4 regions of the Yokenella regensburgei genome follow, and region 1 is predicted to be linked to each of the others. Evidence: predicted binding sites of a transcription regulator. Region 1 holds the regulator's gene; each other region holds the start of a gene.
What was found. Region 1 encodes sigma-54, which starts transcription at its own class of promoters, with help from an activator protein. Its sites were predicted from a motif close to GTTGGCACANNTTTCGCTNT; they were not measured.
Positions count from the first base shown of each region.

Region 2: a site for sigma-54 is predicted at 2,454-2,473, ahead of glnK (P-II family nitrogen regulator). Genes of this name have one in related genera too.
Region 3: a site for sigma-54 is predicted at 1,580-1,599, ahead of norV (anaerobic nitric oxide reductase flavorubredoxin). Genes of this name have one in related genera too.
Region 4: a site for sigma-54 is predicted at 1,957-1,976, ahead of C7387_RS10710 (amino acid ABC transporter substrate-binding protein). Genes of this name have one in related genera too.

Region 1 covers NZ_RBIZ01000004.1:666,359-670,943, forward strand. Annotated here, with positions in the region: gene lptC (LPS export ABC transporter periplasmic protein LptC) at 1-446, shown strand, start outside; gene lptA (lipopolysaccharide ABC transporter substrate-binding protein LptA) at 415-972, shown strand; gene lptB (LPS export ABC transporter ATP-binding protein) at 979-1,704, shown strand; gene rpoN (RNA polymerase factor sigma-54) at 1,751-3,184, shown strand; gene hpf (ribosome hibernation promoting factor) at 3,207-3,494, shown strand; gene ptsN (PTS IIA-like nitrogen regulatory protein PtsN) at 3,552-4,040, shown strand; gene rapZ (RNase adapter RapZ) at 4,097-4,585, shown strand, end outside.
Region 2 covers NZ_RBIZ01000007.1:167,002-171,586, forward strand. Annotated here, with positions in the region: gene C7387_RS20825 (SmdA family multidrug ABC transporter permease/ATP-binding protein) at 1-542, shown strand, start outside; gene C7387_RS20830 (SmdB family multidrug efflux ABC transporter permease/ATP-binding protein) at 535-2,313, shown strand; gene glnK (P-II family nitrogen regulator) at 2,524-2,862, shown strand; gene amtB (ammonium transporter AmtB) at 2,892-4,178, shown strand; gene tesB (acyl-CoA thioesterase II) at 4,230-4,585, opposite strand, start outside.
Region 3 covers NZ_RBIZ01000004.1:167,799-172,383, reverse strand. Annotated here, with positions in the region: gene norW (NADH:flavorubredoxin reductase NorW) at 1-85, opposite strand, end outside; gene norV (anaerobic nitric oxide reductase flavorubredoxin) at 82-1,530, opposite strand; gene norR (nitric oxide reductase transcriptional regulator NorR) at 1,721-3,235, shown strand; gene gutQ (arabinose-5-phosphate isomerase GutQ) at 3,232-4,197, opposite strand; gene mltB (lytic murein transglycosylase B) at 4,378-4,585, shown strand, end outside.
Region 4 covers NZ_RBIZ01000003.1:2,180,509-2,185,093, reverse strand. Annotated here, with positions in the region: gene C7387_RS10715 (amino acid ABC transporter permease) at 1-442, opposite strand, end outside; gene C7387_RS10710 (amino acid ABC transporter substrate-binding protein) at 779-1,684, opposite strand; gene lnt (apolipoprotein N-acyltransferase) at 2,036-3,571, opposite strand; gene corC (CNNM family magnesium/cobalt transport protein CorC) at 3,594-4,472, opposite strand; gene ybeY (rRNA maturation RNase YbeY) at 4,546-4,585, opposite strand, start outside.

The DNA of each region.
Region 1 (4,585 bases):
GTGAGCACTCCGATACGGTCGTCTACAGCCCAGAGGGTGCGCTGACTTACCGCTTGATTGCGGAGCACGTGGAGTATTTTTCTGACCAGGCCATTTCGTGGTTTACCAACCCGGTGTTGACCACCTTTGACGTCAACAAAGTGCCAACCTGGTCAATTAAGGCCGATAAAGCCAAACTCACTAACGACCGCATGTTGTATCTGTACGGACACGTTGAAGTTAACGCGCTGACGGCAGACTCACAACTGCGTAAAATTACAACGGACAACGCTCAGATTAACTTGATCACTCAGGATGTCACGTCTGATGATCTGGTAACACTGTACGGAACCACATTTAATTCCAGCGGCCTGAAAATGCGCGGAAATCTACGCAGCAAAAACGCCGAGCTGATTGAAAAGGTTAGAACCTCATATGAAATTCAGAACACACAAACTAAGCCTTAAATTAGCGCTCGCCAGCACGCTGCTGGCGGCCAGTCTGCCGGCACTGGCGTTAACCGGTGATACCGATCAGCCTATTCATATTGAGTCTGACACTCAGTCGCTGGACATGCAGGGGAACATCGTCACCTTCACCGGTAACGTCGTCGTGACCCAGGGCACCATCAAAATCAATGCCGATAAGGTCGTGGTAACGCGTCCGGAAGGCGAAAAAGGCAAAGAAGTGATCGACGGTTTTGGTAACCCGGCGACCTTCTACCAAATGCAGGACAGCGGCAAACCGGTGAAAGGTCACGCCTCTAAAATGCATTATGAACTGCAGAACGATTTCGTGGTGCTGACCGGCAATGCGTATCTTGAACAGCTCGACAGCAACATTACAGGCGACAAGATAACCTACCTGGTCAAAGAGCAGAAAATGCAGGCCTTTAGCGATAAAGGCAAACGCGTGACCACCGTTCTGGTACCGTCACAGCTGCAGAACAAAAACGGCAACAGCCCGGCTCCGGCGCAAAAGAAGAGTAACTAATTCGTTATGGCAACATTAACTGCAAAGAATCTCGCCAAGGCTTATAAAGGCCGCCGCGTGGTGGAAGATGTCAGTCTGACCGTCAACTCCGGCGAGATTGTGGGCCTGCTTGGCCCTAACGGTGCGGGTAAAACCACCACCTTTTATATGGTGGTCGGCATCGTTCCACGCGACGCGGGTAATATTATCATCGATGATGAAGATATCAGCCTGCTGCCGCTGCATGCCCGCGCCCGTCGTGGCATTGGCTACCTGCCGCAGGAAGCGTCCATTTTCCGCCGTCTGAGCGTGTACGATAACCTGATGGCTGTACTGCAGATCCGTGACGATCTCAGCAACGAACAGCGCGTCGATCGCGCCAACGAGCTGATGGAAGAGTTCCACATTGAGCACCTGCGCGACAACCTCGGTCAGGCGCTTTCCGGTGGTGAACGCCGCCGTGTGGAAATCGCCCGCGCCCTGGCTGCCAACCCGAAATTCATCCTGCTTGATGAACCTTTCGCCGGTGTAGACCCGATCTCCGTTATCGACATCAAACGCATTATCGAGCACCTGCGTGACAGCGGTCTCGGTGTCCTGATAACCGACCATAACGTCCGCGAGACGCTGGCCGTCTGTGAGCGAGCTTATATTGTGAGCCAGGGACACCTCATAGCTCACGGAACGCCAAAAGAAATCCTCGAAGATGAGCATGTTAAGCGCGTCTACCTTGGGGAAGACTTCAGACTCTGATAGGGTAGTGTCATTGTTGTAACTCCTGGAGATTAATGACCTGAACATGAAGCAAGGTTTGCAGTTAAGACTCAGCCAACAGCTCGCCATGACGCCGCAGCTGCAACAGGCCATTCGCCTGCTACAACTCTCGACGCTGGAGCTTCAACAAGAGCTTCAGCAAGCGCTGGAGAGCAATCCGTTGCTTGAGCAAACCGATCTTCACGATGAGGTCGACACCACGGAGACACCGGACAAGGAAACCCTTGATACCGTTGACGCCCTCGAACAAAAAGAGATGCCGGAAGAGCTTCCGCTCGACGCCAGCTGGGATGAAATCTACACCGCCGGAACGCCGTCTGGCACCGGCGCGGACTACATCGACGACGAACTGCCGGTCTACCAGGGAGAGACCACTCAGTCACTGCAGGATTACCTGATGTGGCAGGTGGAGCTGACCCCGTTCTCGGATACCGACCGCGCCATTGCCACCTCGATTGTCGATGCGGTCGATGACACCGGATACCTCACTATTTCCGTTGAGGATATTCTGGAAAGTATCGGCGACGACGATGTCGGTATCGAAGAGATTGAAGCCGTGCTCAAACGCATTCAGCGCTTCGATCCGGTCGGCGTGGCGGCGAAGGATCTTCGCGACTGCCTGCTTATCCAGCTCTCCCAGTTCAGCAAAGAGACACCGCGTCTGGAAGAGGCGCGGCTCATCATTAGCGATCATCTCGATCTGCTCGCCAATCACGACTTTCGCTCCCTGATGCGTGTTACACGTCTGAAAGAAGAGGTGCTGAAAGAGGCGGTGAACCTGATCCAGTCGCTGGATCCACGCCCCGGGCAGTCAATTCAGACCGGAGAGCCGGAATATGTCATCCCCGACGTGCTGGTACGCAAGATGGGTACCCGCTGGGTCGTAGAGCTCAACTCCGACAGTATCCCGCGCCTGCAGATAAACCAGCAGTACGCAGCCATGGGTAACAACGTGCGCAACGAAACTGACGGTCAGTTTATCCGTAGCAACCTGCAGGAAGCGAAGTGGCTCATCAAGAGCCTGGAAAGTCGTAACGACACGCTCCTGCGCGTCAGCCGCTGCATCGTCGAGCAGCAGCAGGCCTTCTTTGAACAGGGCGAAGAGATGATGAAACCGATGGTACTGGCCGATATCGCCCAGGCCGTCGAGATGCATGAATCGACGATTTCACGCGTGACAACGCAGAAGTATCTGCACAGTCCGCGCGGTATTTTTGAGCTTAAATATTTCTTCTCAAGTCACGTGAATACCGAGGGCGGCGGCGAAGCCTCTTCTACGGCAATTCGCGCACTGGTGAAGAAGTTAATTGCCGCGGAAAATCCCGCGAAACCACTGAGCGACAGCAAGCTAACCTCTATGTTGTCTGAACAGGGCATTATGGTGGCCCGCCGTACCGTCGCGAAGTACCGAGAGTCTCTGTCCATTCCGCCATCAAACCAGCGTAAACAACTGGTCTGATAAAACTGATAAGGAAGACACTATGCAGCTCAACATTACAGGACACAACGTCGAAATCACCGAGGCATTGCGCGAATTTCTTAATTCGAAATTCAGCAAACTCGAACAATATTTCGACAGGATCAATCAGGTCTATATTGTGTTAAAAGTGGAGAAAGTGACCCATGTGTCAGACGCCACCCTGCATGTCAACGGTGGTGAGATTCATGCCAGTGCGGAAGGTCAGGATATGTATGCTGCGATTGACGGTTTGATAGACAAACTGGCGAGACAGCTGAACAAGCATAAAGATAAACTAAAACAACACTAATTGTCCGAGCACTCGCCTGATACAGACCTCTGCATCAGGCGATGCTCAGGTGAAATTATGATGAACAACGATTCGGCTCTTCAACTGAGCAATGTCCTTAACCAGGAATGTACCCGTAGTGGCGTCCACTGCCAGAGTAAAAAGCGCGCGCTGGAAATTATCAGCGAGCTGGCCGCCAAACAGCTAAGTCTGCCCCCGCAGGTGGTGTTCGAAGCCATTCTCACCCGCGAAAAAATGGGCAGTACCGGTATCGGTAATGGCATTGCCATTCCGCACGGTAAACTGGAAGAGGATACGCTGCGCGCCGTTGGCGTCTTTGTGCAGCTGGAAACCCCGATTGCGTTCGATGCCATCGACAACCAGCCGGTGGATCTGCTTTTCGCCCTGCTGGTCCCTGCCGATCAGACGAAAACGCATCTGCATACGCTATCGCTGGTGGCCAAACGTCTGGCGGATAAGACTATTTGCCGGCGCCTGCGGGCTGCACAAAGTGATGAAGAGCTCTACCAAATCATTACGGAAGCCGAAGGCAGTGATGATGCGTAAGAGGCAGATTACAGGATGATGTGTTTACCCTTTTTCGTACTGAGGAGAAACGGTACATGGTACTGATGATCGTCAGCGGTCGTTCAGGCTCGGGGAAATCCGTCGCCCTGCGCGCGCTGGAAGATATGGGTTTCTACTGCGTGGACAACCTGCCGGTAGTGCTGTTACCCGAGCTTGCCAAAACGCTGGCTGACCGCGAGATCTCGGCTGCCGTCAGCATCGACGTGCGTAACATGCCCGAATCCCCGGAGATTTTCGAGCAGGCGATGAACAACCTGCCGGACGCGTTCTCTCCACAGCTGCTTTTCCTCGACGCCGATCGCAATACGCTGATTCGCCGTTACAGTGATACTCGCCGTCTGCACCCGCTCTCCAGTAAAAATCTGTCGCTGGAAAGCGCTATTGATGAAGAAAGCGCCCTGCTGGAGCCGCTGCGCTCACGCGCGGATCTTATTGTCGATACATCAGAGATGTCGGTGCATGAGCTGGCAGAAATGCTGCGTACTCGTCTGCTTGGCAAACGCGAGCGTGAGCTGACAATGGTG
Region 2 (4,585 bases), on a different contig from region 1:
GCAGCCGCCTGGCGGTGGTGAGCCAGACGCCGTTCCTGTTCTCCGACACCGTAGCCAACAATATCGCGTTGGGCAAACCGGGGGCGACCCAGGCCGAAATTGAGCATGCGACCAGGCTTGCCAGCGTACATGACGATATTCTGCGTCTGCCGCAGGGCTACGATACCGAAGTGGGCGAGCGCGGCGTGATGCTCTCGGGCGGGCAAAAGCAGCGTATCGCCATTGCGCGTGCACTGCTGCTGGAAGCTGAAATTTTGATCCTCGACGACGCGCTGTCGGCGGTGGATGGTCGTACCGAGCACCAGATCCTGCATAACCTGCGCCAGTGGGGCGAAGGCAAAACCGTGATTATCAGCGCGCACCGCCTCTCGGCGTTGACCGATGCCAGTGAGATAATCGTGATGCAGCACGGGCATATCGCCCAGCGCGGCAGCCACGAGGCGCTGGCGGGGCAAAGCGGCTGGTATCGCGATATGTATCGCTATCAGCAACTGGAGGCCGCGCTTAACGACGCGCCGGCAGAGGAGGTGCCTCATGCGTAAAGCAGGACAACTCTGGCCGACGCTGAAACGGCTGCTGGCCTATGGCTCCCCGTGGCGTAAACCGCTCACCGTGGCGGTGGGGATGATGTGGATAGCCGCGATTGCCGAAGTGAGCGGCCCGATGCTCATCAGCTATTTCATCGATAACATGGTCGCAAAAGACTACCTGCCCCTCGGCATTGTGGCCGGGCTGGCCGCGGTGTACGTCGGGCTTCAGGTGCTGGCGGCGAGCCTGCACTATATGCAGTCGCTGCTGTTTAACCGTGCCGCCGTGGGGGTGGTACAGCAGCTGCGTACCGACGTCATGGACGCGGCGCTGCGCCAGCCACTGAGCGCGTTCGATACCCAGCCGGTGGGCGAAATCATCTCCCGCGTCACCAACGATACGGAAGTGATCCGCGATCTGTACGTTACCGTCGTCGCCACCGTACTACGCAGCGCGGCGCTGATAGGTGCGATGCTGGTAGCGATGTTCAGCCTCGACTGGCGCATGGCGCTGGTCGCGCTGTGCATCTTCCCGGCGGTGATTGTGGTGATGCTGATTTATCAACGTTACAGCACGCCAATCGTGCGCCGCGTGCGGGCATACCTGGCGGATATCAACGACGGTTTTAACGAAATTATTAACGGCATGAGCGTTATTCAGCAGTTCCGCCAGCAGGCGCGCTTTGGTGAACGGATGAACGAGGCCAGTCGTTCGCACTACATGGCGCGAATGCAGACGCTGCGTCTCGACGGCTTCCTGCTGCGTCCGCTGCTGAGCCTGTTTTCCGCGCTGGTGCTCTGCGGGTTGCTGATGCTGTTTGGTTTCACCTCTGTCGGAACAATTGAAGTGGGGGTGCTGTACGCCTTCATCAGCTATCTGGGGCGGCTCAACGAACCGCTGATTGAACTGACGACCCAGCAGTCGATGCTGCAGCAGGCGGTGGTCGCCGGTGAACGCGTTTTTGCGCTGATGGACCGCCCGCGTCAGACCTACGGTCACGACACCACACCGCTACAGAGCGGGTCGATTGATATTGATAACGTCTCGTTTGCTTATCGCGATGACCGGCTGGTGCTGCAGAATATTAACCTCAGCATCCCGTCCCGCAGTTTCGTGGCGCTGGTGGGGCATACCGGCAGTGGGAAAAGTACCCTTGCCAGCCTGCTGATGGGCTATTACCCGCTAAGCCAGGGTGACATCCGTCTTGACGGGCGTTCGCTGTCTACCCTGAGCCACTCGGTGCTGCGCCAGGGCGTGGCGATGGTGCAGCAGGATCCGGTGGTGATGGCCGAGTCGTTCTTCGTCAACGTTACCCTTGGGCGTGACGTCAGCGAAGAGCAGGTGTGGAAGGCGCTGGAGACGGTGCAGCTCGCGGAGCTTGCGCGCAGCCTGCCTGAGGGGATCCATACTCACCTTGGCGAGCAGGGGAATAATCTCTCAGTGGGGCAGAAACAGCTGCTGGCGCTGGCCCGTGTGCTGGTGGATACCCCGCAGGTGCTGATCCTCGACGAAGCCACCGCTAACATAGACTCCGGTACCGAGCGTGCGATCCAGCAGGCGCTGAGCGCCGTGCGCGAGCACACTACGCTTGTGGTGATTGCCCACCGTCTTTCGACCATCGTGGAAGCCGATACCATTATGGTGCTCCACCGGGGTGAAGCCGTTGAGCAGGGTTCACACCAGCAACTGCTTGAAGCCAAAGGCCGTTACTGGCAAATGTATCAGCTGCAGCTTGCCGGAGAAGAGCTTGCCGCCAGCGCTGAGGAAGATGTCTTAACCGCCTGATGCACCAGCGGCAGGCATTTTTCTAACACAATGCTTTTGTGACACGCATCATGCACCCGCATGGTGCGTTTTTCGTTTTTATCCCGCGATTGTAATGGCGTAACCCCCGCAATTTGCCGCCTGACGGCACGATTTTTACTTTTGGCATGCCCCTTGCTTTGAACCCTGTGTTAGCTGCAGCCATTAGTGAATTCTGACTGGAGGGGATCTATGAAGCTGGTTACCGTGGTAATCAAACCATTCAAACTGGAGGACGTCCGCGAGGCGCTCTCCGCAATTGGTATTCAGGGGCTGACCGTCACGGAAGTGAAAGGTTTTGGTCGTCAGAAAGGCCATGCCGAGCTTTACCGTGGGGCAGAGTACAGCGTCAATTTCCTGCCAAAAGTGAAAATCGATGTAGCGATTGCGGACGATCAGCTCGATGAGGTCATCGACGTGGTCACTAAAGCCGCCTACACCGGGAAAATTGGCGACGGCAAAATCTTCGTCGCCGAACTGCAGCGCGTCATTCGCATTCGTACCGGCGAAGCCGACGAAGCGGCACTCTGATTTCGGGCACACAGCGATAGGGTACCACGATGAAAAAACCTTTGATGAAAGCAAGCCTGGCGGCGCTGGCGCTGATGCCGGGTCTGGCGCTGGCAGCACCGGCGGTGGCGGATAAAGCAGACAACGCCTTTATGATGATTTGTACCGCGCTGGTGCTGTTTATGAGCATCCCCGGTATTGCCCTGTTCTACGGTGGCCTTATCCGCAGCAAGAACGTCCTTTCAATGCTGACCCAGGTCACCGTCACCTTTGCGCTGGTGTGCGTGCTGTGGGTGGTGTACGGCTACACGCTTGCCTTCGGTAGCGGTGGCAACTTCTTTGGCAGCTTCGAGTGGGTGATGCTGAAGAACATTGAGCTGAAAGCGCTGATGGGCACCTTCTATCAGTATATCCACGTCGTGTTCCAGGCGTCGTTTGCCTGCATCACCGTTGGCCTGATTGTCGGTGCGCTGGCGGAGCGTATTCGCTTCTCCGCGGTGCTGATTTTTGTGGTGGTGTGGATGACGCTCTCTTATGTTCCGATCGCCCATATGGTGTGGGGGGGCGGCCTGCTGGCCTCGCACGGTGCGCTGGACTTCGCGGGTGGTACCGTTGTGCATATCAATGCTGCGGTGGCCGGGCTGGTGGGGGCGTATCTCATCGGTAAACGCGTCGGGTTCGGCAAAGAAGCGTTCAAACCGCATAACCTGCCGATGGTGTTCACCGGTACCGCGATCCTCTATATCGGCTGGTTTGGTTTTAACGCCGGTTCTGCCAGTGCGGCGAACGAAATTGCGGCGCTGGCGTTCGTCAACACCGTTGTGGCCACCGCTGCCGCCATCCTCGGCTGGGTGTTTGGCGAATGGGTAGTGCGCGGTAAACCTTCTCTGCTGGGAGCCTGTTCCGGCGCCATCGCCGGGCTGGTTGCGGTGACTCCGGCGTGTGGCTATATCGGGGTGGGCGGCTCGCTTATCCTCGGGATTGTTGCCGGCCTGGCGGGGCTCTGGGGCGTGACGGCGCTGAAGCGCTGGCTGCGGGTGGATGACCCTTGTGACGTCTTCGGCGTTCACGGCGTCTGCGGCATCATCGGTTGTATTCTGACCGGGTTCTTCGCCTCTACCGCCTTTGGCGGTGTCGGCTACGCCGAAGGCGTGACGATGTGGCACCAGGTGTTGGTACAGCTCGAAAGCGTCGGGATAACGATCGTCTGGTCAGGCGTGGTGGCCTTTATTGGCTACAAGCTGGCAGACCTGACCGTCGGCCTGCGGGTTCCGGAAGATCAAGAACGCGAAGGGCTGGACGTCAACAGCCACGGCGAGAACGCCTACAACGCATAACTTTTTATATGATTGCCCGGTAGTGTTATCTCTACCGGGCATTATCACCAACTACCCCCGGTTACGCATTACCCCTTCCTGAACGGTCGAGGCGACCAGAATCCCGTCCTGAGTATAAAATTCCCCACGCACAAACCCACGCGCGCTGGAGGCCGAGGTGCTCTCCACGCTGTAGAGCAGCCACTCGTTCATATTGAACGGGCGATGGAACCACATGGAGTGATCGATAGTGGCGACCTGCATCCCTTTTTCAAGGAAGCCCACGCCGTGCGGCTGCAGCGCAACTGGCAGGAAGTTGAAGTCAGAGGCGTAACCCAGCAGGTACTGATGCACGCGGAAATCCTCCGGCACGATGCCGTTGGCGCGGAACCATACCTGACGCGCAGGCTCGGCGACATGGCCTTTCA
Region 3 (4,585 bases), 500 kb from region 1:
GGACGACGGTATCCTGCTTGCGGATGTTTTTGACTAACTGGCGGGCGGCGAAGCCCGAACCAATTATCATAATGCCATGTTTCATTTTGCCTCCGTGGCCAGGACGTCGAAGACCTCTTTGCCGAGAGAGCATTCCGGACACAGGAAATTATCCGGCACGTCGCTCCACGGTGTACCCGGCTGAACGTCCTGATTTGGCTCGCCTTTTGCTGGATCGTAGATCCACTGGCAAACGCTGCACTGCATCATTGGCCCGAGATCTGCCGCTGCTGCCTTCGCGCAGGCGGTGTCTGCGGCTGCCTGAGATTCAGTACGCTCAGCCACAGGAAGTGGAGTAAGCGCCCACTGGCGGGCAATTTCGCGGCCATGTTCGCGGCACAGTTCCAGCGCGTCGAGGTCCGGGCGCCATTTTGCTTTCAGGCTCAGCGACATCTCTAAACCGGCATCCTGCAGACGGGTGGAGAGACGGTCAACCGCGCCGCCGCTCCAGCCGTGGGAACCAAAGGCGCTGGCGTGTTTATTGCGAAAACGCAGGCCGGTTATCTCTTCTACCAGTCCGGCGATTTTCGGCATCATCACGTTGTTCATGGTTGAGGTCCCAACCAGTACGCCTTTGGAGCGGAAGACGTTAGTGAGGATTTCGTTTTTATCGCTACGGGCGACGTTAAAGATTTTCACCGCCACACGAGGATCGACTTCGTTGATCCCCTGGGCAATCGCATCGGCCATCATCCGGGTGTTGTTCGACATGGTGTCGTAGAAAATGGTGATCCTGTCTTCCTGGTAATCCGCTGCCCACTTCAGGTACTGCTCGACAATCTGCGTTGGATTATCGCGCCATACCACGCCATGGGAGGTAGCAATCATCTCTACTGGCAGGTTGAAGCCGAGGATCTCGGTGATTTTTGGCGTTACCAGGCGGCTGAACGGCGTCAGGATATTGGCGTAGTAGCGCAGACATTGCTCGTACAGTTCGATTTGGTCAACTTCATCGTTGAACAGGTGTTCGTCGCAGTAGTGCTGACCGAAAGCGTCGTTACTGAACAGCACCGCGTCGCCGGTCATGTAGGTCATCATGCTGTCCGGCCAGTGCAGCATCGGCGTTTCTACGAAAATCAGCGATTTGCCGTTGCCAATATCCAGACTGTCGCCGGTTTTCACCACGTTGAAATTCCACTCCGGGTGATGGTGGTGACCGTTGATAGAATCAATGGCGTTGGCAGTGCAGTAAATCGGCGTGTCCGGAATACAGGACATCAGTTCAGTCAGCGCCCCGGCGTGATCCTCTTCGGCGTGGTTGATGATGATGTAGTCGATATCGGCCAGGTCGATTTCGGCACGCAGGTTCTGCACAAAATCACGGCTGAATTTGTGATCGACGGTATCGATCAGTACGTTTTTTTCTTCGCGAATCAAATAGCTGTTATAGCTGCTGCCCCGGAGCGTTTTGTACTCGGTACCATGAAAATCACGGACTTCCCAGTCACGCTGTCCAACCCAGTGAATGTTATTTTTTACATGAATCGCCATAACAACCTCAATATCATTTATACGGTTTTTGAAAAAAGATATCTGGCTATTATCAAGTTGCGTGCCAACTTTTTAGTTTATTGATTTTAAATGATTTTGTTGTTTTACTGATTTTTATCGATGTCAAAGTGACTATGAATATCTTCGTCAATATGACAATATAAATTGTCAAAATGACAGCGAGGCGGTAATGAGTTTTTCTGTAGAAGTGCTGGCAAAAATTGCCATTGATTTGCAAAGCGATATTGGTCATCAGGACCGCTTTGCACGGCTTATCACCACTCTACGCGAGGTGCTGGGCTGCGATGCCTCGGCGCTGCTGCGCTATGAGGCGCATCAGTTTGTGCCCCTGGCGATTGATGGTCTGGCGAAAGATGTCCTCGGGCGACGTTTCACCCTCGAAGGGCATCCACGCCTTGAGGCAATTGCCCGCGCCGGGGATGTGGTGCGCTTCCCGGCAGACAGCTCGTTACCGGATCCCTACGATGGTCTGATCCCAGGCCATGAAAGCCTGAAAGTACACGCCTGCCTGGGGCTACCGCTGTTTGCGGGCCAAAACCTGATTGGCGCCTTAACGCTCGATGGTATGTCGGCAGATCAGTTCGACAGCTTCAGCGACGAAGAATTGCGGTTGATTGCCGCGCTGGTGTCGGGGGCGCTGAATAATGCGCTGCTGATTGCCCGGCTTGAGAACCAGAACGTGCTACCGGACGCCACCACCCGCGACAGTATTCCCTCGGGGCAAGAGATGATCGGCCTTTCCGAGCGTATGCTGCAGTTGAAAAAGGAGATAGACATCGTGGCGGCCTCCGATCTCAACGTGCTGATTAGCGGAGAGACCGGGACCGGTAAAGAGCTGGTGGCGAAGGCCATTCACGAAGGTTCACCGCGGGCGGCTAATCCGCTGGTGTATCTCAACTGTGCGGCACTGCCGGAGAGCGTTGCTGAAAGCGAGCTGTTTGGTCACGTTAAGGGCGCCTTCACCGGCGCTATCAGCCACCGCAGCGGTAAGTTTGAGATGGCGGACAACGGTACGCTGTTTCTTGATGAAATCGGCGAGCTGTCGCTGGCGTTACAGGCCAAACTGCTGCGCGTATTGCAGTATGGCGACATTCAGCGGGTGGGGGACGACAGCAGCCTGCGGGTGGATGTCCGGGTGCTGGCGGCGACCAACCGCGATTTGCGCGAGGAGGTCCTGGCGGGGCGTTTTCGTGCCGACCTGTTCCACCGGTTGAGCGTTTTCCCGCTTTCCGTGCCGCCGCTGCGTGAACGTGGCGATGATGTCCTGCTGCTGGCGGGCTATTTCTGCGAACAGTGCCGGCTGCGGCTGGGGCTTTCTCAGGTGCTCCTGAGCGCCGGCGCGCGGGCAAAATTGCTGGCCTGGCACTGGCCGGGGAACGTGCGTGAGCTTGAGCATGCGATTCATCGTGCGGTGGTGCTGGCGCGGGCGGCGCGCTCTGGAGATGACGTGGTGCTGCAGGCGCAGCATTTCCAGACCGGCGAAGAGGTAATGGTAGAGGCGCCGGCAGTGGAAGTCGCGCCGGACACCCGTAACCTTCGCGAAGCGACCGAGGCATTTCAGCGCGAGACTATCGCCCGGGCGCTGGAGCAGGCTCAGCACAAATGGGCGACTGCCGCCCGGGCGCTTGAGATGGACGTCGCCAACCTGCACCGGCTGGCGAAACGTCTGGGGATGAAGGGTTAGAGAATGCCCGCCTGATAGAAGTTTTGCAGGTTAATCGCGCCGGTCAGTTTGCCCGCTTCGTCGACGACCGGTGCGGCGCTGATCTTGTGACGCATCAGAATCTCTTTCGCTTCAATGGCGCGTTCCTGCGCCTGTAGCGTTACGCCACCGCGGGTCATGGCCGGGGCGACGATATCGTTCAGTGTGCCGCCGCCGACCAGCCAGCGCCGCAGGTCGCCGTCGGTGAACACGCCTTCTACGCCGCCGTCTGCGTTACAGATCGCCACCAGGCCGAGGCCGGTACGGCTCAGTTCCAGCATGGCGTCCATCACGCTCGCTTCAAGCTGTACCTGCGGCACGTCACCGTCGCGGCGCATCAGGTGATGGACTTTATTCAACAGTCGTGCGCCCAGCGCGCCAGCCGGGTGCGAACGGGCAAAGTCTTCTTCGTTAAAGCCACGCGCCTGCATCACCGCCATCGCCAGCGCGTCGCCGAGCATCAGGGTATTTACGGTGCTGGAGGTTGGGGCCAGATGCATTGGGCAGGCTTCGCGCTCGACCGAAATATCAAGCGTCGCCGTCGCGGCCAGCGCCAGCGTTGACTGCGGTTTGCCGGTCATTGCCAGCAGCGCCACGCCGCGCTCCTCCAGTCGAGGGATAATCAAATCCAGCTCTTTCGCACTGCCGGAATAGGAGATGAACAGCATGACGTCGCGGCTCTCAATCATCCCCAGATCGCCGTGCAGGGCTTCGGCAGGGTGAACAAAAAAGGCCGGAGTGCCGGTGCTGGCGAAGGTAGCGGCGAGTTTTTTACCGATATGACCGGACTTGCCAATACCAGAAACAATCAGCTTGCCTTTGCAGTTAATAATGGTTTCTGCGGCGCGGACAAAGCGCTCATCGAGACTATCCGGCAGACGGCTGGCTTCCTGAAGTTCCAGTAACAGGGCCTGACGGCCGGCATTCAGTAAGAATTGACTCATAGGGTTCTCCGCGAAGGGTAAAGGCATTGTCGTGAGATGGGCGCCATGATAGAGCATTCCTGCGCAGAGTTTCGAGAAATGGTGAGAATTTGCGGCGCAGGTCAGTCTGCTACTTCCTTGTCGACCAGCGGATGCTTTACCATACTTGCCCTTGCCGAATTTGTTTAATATGGAAGTCACATGTTCAAGCGTCGTTATCTGGCTTTACTCCCTCTTGCTGTCCTGCTGGCTGCCTGCAGCAGCAAACCAAAAACCGCCACGCCGGAGACGGCGAATACGCCTTCCGGTGGTTTCCTGCTTGAACCACAGCACAACGTCACCATGACGGGCGGTGATTTTGCCAATAACGCGGCGGCCGAGCAGTTCATCGATAAGATGGTCAGCAAAC
Region 4 (4,585 bases), on a different contig from region 1:
TCGCCAGGCCAGCATTCTTTTGCCCACGCGGTAGCGACTGGATGGCGGCGCGCACCTGCTCGCAGACGCGGGCAGCGGTAAACAGCCCCAGGCAAAACAGAGAGGAGAGGAAAAACTGAATGTTCGGATCGAGTTCTGATTTAAACCACGTGCCGATGTTTTCCGGCAGCAGTTCAGGGATAACCAGATACCAGGTAAAGAACTGAACAATCAGCGGAACGTTACGGAAGAGTTCAACATACAGCGTGCCGAGGCCTGAGAGAAAGCGGTTCGGAACGGTACGCAGAATGCCAAACAGTGAGCCCACAAGAAATGCGATAATCCATGCCGAAATGGATAGCGCGACGGTGACCTGAAAGCCGCTCCATAGCCAGCCCAGGTAAGTGGTGTTGCCGAACGGGGCCTGTTGCAGGAAGATCCCCCAGTTCCAGTCTATAGACATAAATCTACTCCAGAAAAAAAAGGGTAGCAGAGCTACCCTCGAAGACTGCTAAGGAAACCTTTCCCCTTCATACTTCAAGCCGCAGGCGCGTTGGCTTTCCTCGTTCACCCCAGTCACTTACTTGAGTAAGCTCCCGGGGATTCACAGTGTCGCCGCCTTGCTGCAGCCCGAACTATTTTGGGGAAACACGTCGTCTTTCACCCTGCTTTGTTACAGCTCAATGTGAAGAACGCTGTGTCATTTTCGTGCTGAATGGGGAACGACCATTCAGCGTATAGTCTGTCCGTGTTTCCCGGCAGTCGAGAGGGCAGGCGAACCCGCCCTTATTGTTTTTGATTAGTTCAGTGCTTTGTCGTTCGGTTCTTTGAACAGCGCTTTCATGTCGTCGGACAGTTCAAAGTTCATATTCAGGTTTTTCGGTGGAATCGGGTTCTTGAACCATTTTTCAAACCACTTGGCTGCTTCGCCTGAGGTTTGCGCCTTCGCGATGGTGTCATCCATCAGCTTCTTGAACTGCGGATCGTCTTTACGCAGCATGCAGCCGTAAGCCTCTTTAGACTGCGGTGTGCCGACGATCTCCCAGTTGTCCGGTTTCTTCGCTTTCGCGCGCTCGCCAGCCAGCAGGGCATCATCCATCATAAACGCCACAGCACGACCGCTTTCCAGCGTACGGAACGAGTCACCGTGGTCTTTCGCGCTGATGATGCGCATATCCATTTTCTTCTCGTCGTTAAGCTTATGCAGCAGAACTTCAGAGGTCGTCCCGGAGGTCACTACAACCGCTTTGCCTTTCAGGTCCGGGAAATCTTTGATATCGCCACCTTTCTTCACCAGCAGACGAGTGCCGACGACGAAGATGGTGTCAGAGAATGCAGCCTGCTGCTGACGCTCGACGTTGTTGGTGGTGGAGCCACACTCAAAGTCAAAGGTGCCGTTTTGCAGCAGCGGAATACGGTTCTGCGAGGTAATCGGGATCAGTTTGACCTGCAGATCCGGTTTGTTGAGCTGTTTTTTAATCGCATCAACGATAGCGTTGGAGTAGTCCTGAGAATAACCAACAACCTGCTGCTGATTATCGTAATAAGAGAAGGGAACAGATGACTCACGGTGCCCCACGACAATCACGCCGTTTTTGGCGATTTTATCCAGGGTGCTGCCCGCAGCAGGTGCGTCTTCAGCATGGGCCAGACCGGCGGTCACACCCATGACCAGCATTGCCGCAGCCAGTTTACGTAATTGCATATCCTACTCCTTATCATCAGCGCCGGAGACGCTCGTGATACCCATTGTGATGTTGTTATGGTCTGCCGCTTTAGTGGGCAGTGTTATGTGTGTTTGTTAGCATTTAGTTTGGCTTAATGTAAATATTTTGCTGCGATATTGTTTGTTTTTGCGAAGTGCGCCGCACCGTTTCGAGGCAAAAAAGTCTGTTTGCACTCGAATGGTGCTACCCGTGTACCGTGCTGGTGCAACCCGGTTGCGCTTATGCGTGTTACGCAGCAGCCTGATTTATAAAAGCAATTGCTGTGCCAGAATGGCGAGGAAGGGAGAAGGCGCGAATCCCCCCTCTCCCGTGGGGAGAGGGGGTTAAACTTAACGTCGGTTACGCAGGCTCATCAACAGCGCACCAAAGCCGAACAGGGCGGTAATTAGCCACAGTGGCCAGTTGCCGGTTCGGGCATACGGTGTAAGCCCGCTGGTGGGGGTGACTTTGGTGGTCAGCACCTCGCGGGTGAACTGCGGGATCATCGCCTGAATTTCGCCGCGCGGGCCAATCACGGCGGTAATCCCGTTGTTGGTGCTGCGCAGCAGTGGACGCGCCAGCTCCAGCGCACGCATTCGCGCCATCTGGAAATGCTGCCACGGGCCGATAGACTGACCGAACCAGGCATCGTTAGAGATGGTCAGCAGGAAGTCGGTGTCCGGACGGAAGTTATCCCGCACCTGTTCGCCAAGAATAATCTCGTAGCAGATAGCGGCGGTCAGCTTCAGGTTGTGTGCACTCAGCTGAGGCTGAACGTAGGCTCCACGGCTGAAGGATGACATCGGCAGGTCAAAGAACGGCGCCAGCGGACGCAGAATTGACTCCAGCGGCACAAACTCGCCGAACGGCACGAGGTGGTTCTTGTTGTAGCGGTCGGCGGAGTTGTAGCTGTACGGATTGTCTTTGCCAAGCGTGATAATGGTGTTGTAGGTATCGTAGCGATTCTTGCTGTTAAGACGTGAATCGACAATTCCGGTAATCAGCGAGCTGTTTTTGGCGCGCAGCATATCGTCCATCATGCTGAGCAGACGCTGCTGGTTGATTTCGAGATCCGGAATGGCGGATTCGGGCCAGATAATCAGCTGCGACTTGCCCATGACCTTCTCGGTGGCGTCGAGATAAATCTTGAGCGTATTGACCAGTTGGCCTTCGTCCCACTTCAGCGACTGCGGGATGTTGCCCTGCACCATCGATACCTGTGTTGCACGTTCCGGCAACAGCTGATACCACTGGATGTAGCGCAGCGGGAAGGGCAGAGCGAACAGCACCACGGCAATGACCAACGGACGCCAGCAACGGCGTACGACCGCCAGCGCCAGCAGGCCGCTCACCATCATCAGCAGGAAGTTAATGGCCTCCACGCCCATTACCGGTGCCAGCCCCTTCAGCGGGCCGTCAATCTGGCTGTAACCAAACTGCAGCCACGGGAAGCCGGTGAGCACCCAGCCGCGCAGAAACTCGGTGACCTGCCAGACGACCGGTGCGGCAATCGCCACCCGCAGCCAGCTGGTTTTCGGCCACAGGCGCGAGAGCACACCGGCAAACAGACCGGTGTAGAGCGACAGATATGCCGCCAGCAGCACGACGAGGAAGATGTTAACCGGCCCAGGCATACCGCCGAACTGGGCGATACTGACGTAAACCCAGTTAATGCCGGTGCCGAAGAGGCCAAATCCCCAGGCATAGCCAATCCAGGCGCTTTGCAGCGGACGCCGGTCGAGGGTTAAGGCCTGTAGCCCGAAGAGCGAAACCAGGGCCGCAGGCCAGAAATCGTAAGGTGAAAAAGCCAGCGTACCGCTGGCCCCGAAAAGTAACGCCAGCAGTAAGCGCACGCGCTGGCGTTGAAGAAGAGAGGCAAATGCCATTTAGATTTGTCTTCCCGTTAAATTAATCTTCCAGCTTCGGTTGTGGTGCGTCGTCCGGAAGTTTGACATGAACCTGAATAATACGGCGACTGTCGGCCATCGCGACCTTAAACTGGTAACCATCGATGTCAATCGACTCACCGCGCGCCGGAAGATGCCCGAATGCCTGCATCACCAGACCGCCGATAGTGTCTACCTCTTCATCGCTGAAGTGGGTGTCGAAGGTGTCGTTGAAGTCTTCAATGGAAGCCAGCGCGCGCACGGTCCAGGTGTGGCGGCTTAGCTGACGAAAATCGATATCTTCCTCTTCGTCATACTCATCTTCAATTTCGCCCACGATAAGCTCAAGAATGTCTTCAATGGTCACCAGACCAGACACCCCACCGAACTCATCGATAACGATAGCCATATGATAGCGCTGCGAACGGAATTCTTTCAGCATGCGGTCAACCCGCTTGCTTTCAGGTACAACCACCGCCTGGCGTAACACTTTATCCATGCTGAAGGCTTCGGCATCGCTGCGCATAAACGGCAGCAGATCTTTAGCCATCAGAATCCCTTCAATGTGATCTTTATCTTCACTGATCACCGGGAAACGAGAGTGGGCAGACTCGATGATGACATCAAGGCATTCGTCCAGCGTCTGGTTACGTTTCAGGGTAATCATCTGTGAGCGGGGGATCATGATATCGCGAACGCGTTGTTCGGCGATGTCCATTACCCCTTCGAGCATATCGCGCGTATCTTCGTCGATAAGGTCGTTCTGCCCGGAGTCACGGATCAGCGCCAGCAGATCGTCACGGTTTTTGGGTTCGCCGTGAAAGAGCTGGCTCAGGAGCAGGGAGAAGAATCCCTTCTTACTGTTCAGGGTGTCGCTACTGTGTGAATTGTCGTCGCTCATGGCGTCGTTTGGGTTCTCATGTTGATATAAAATTCGCCGCCTCGCGTAAATTCAGCGCAGACGGCATGACGGACTATTCTTTCTCGGAAATGTACGGATCCTCATAGCCCAGA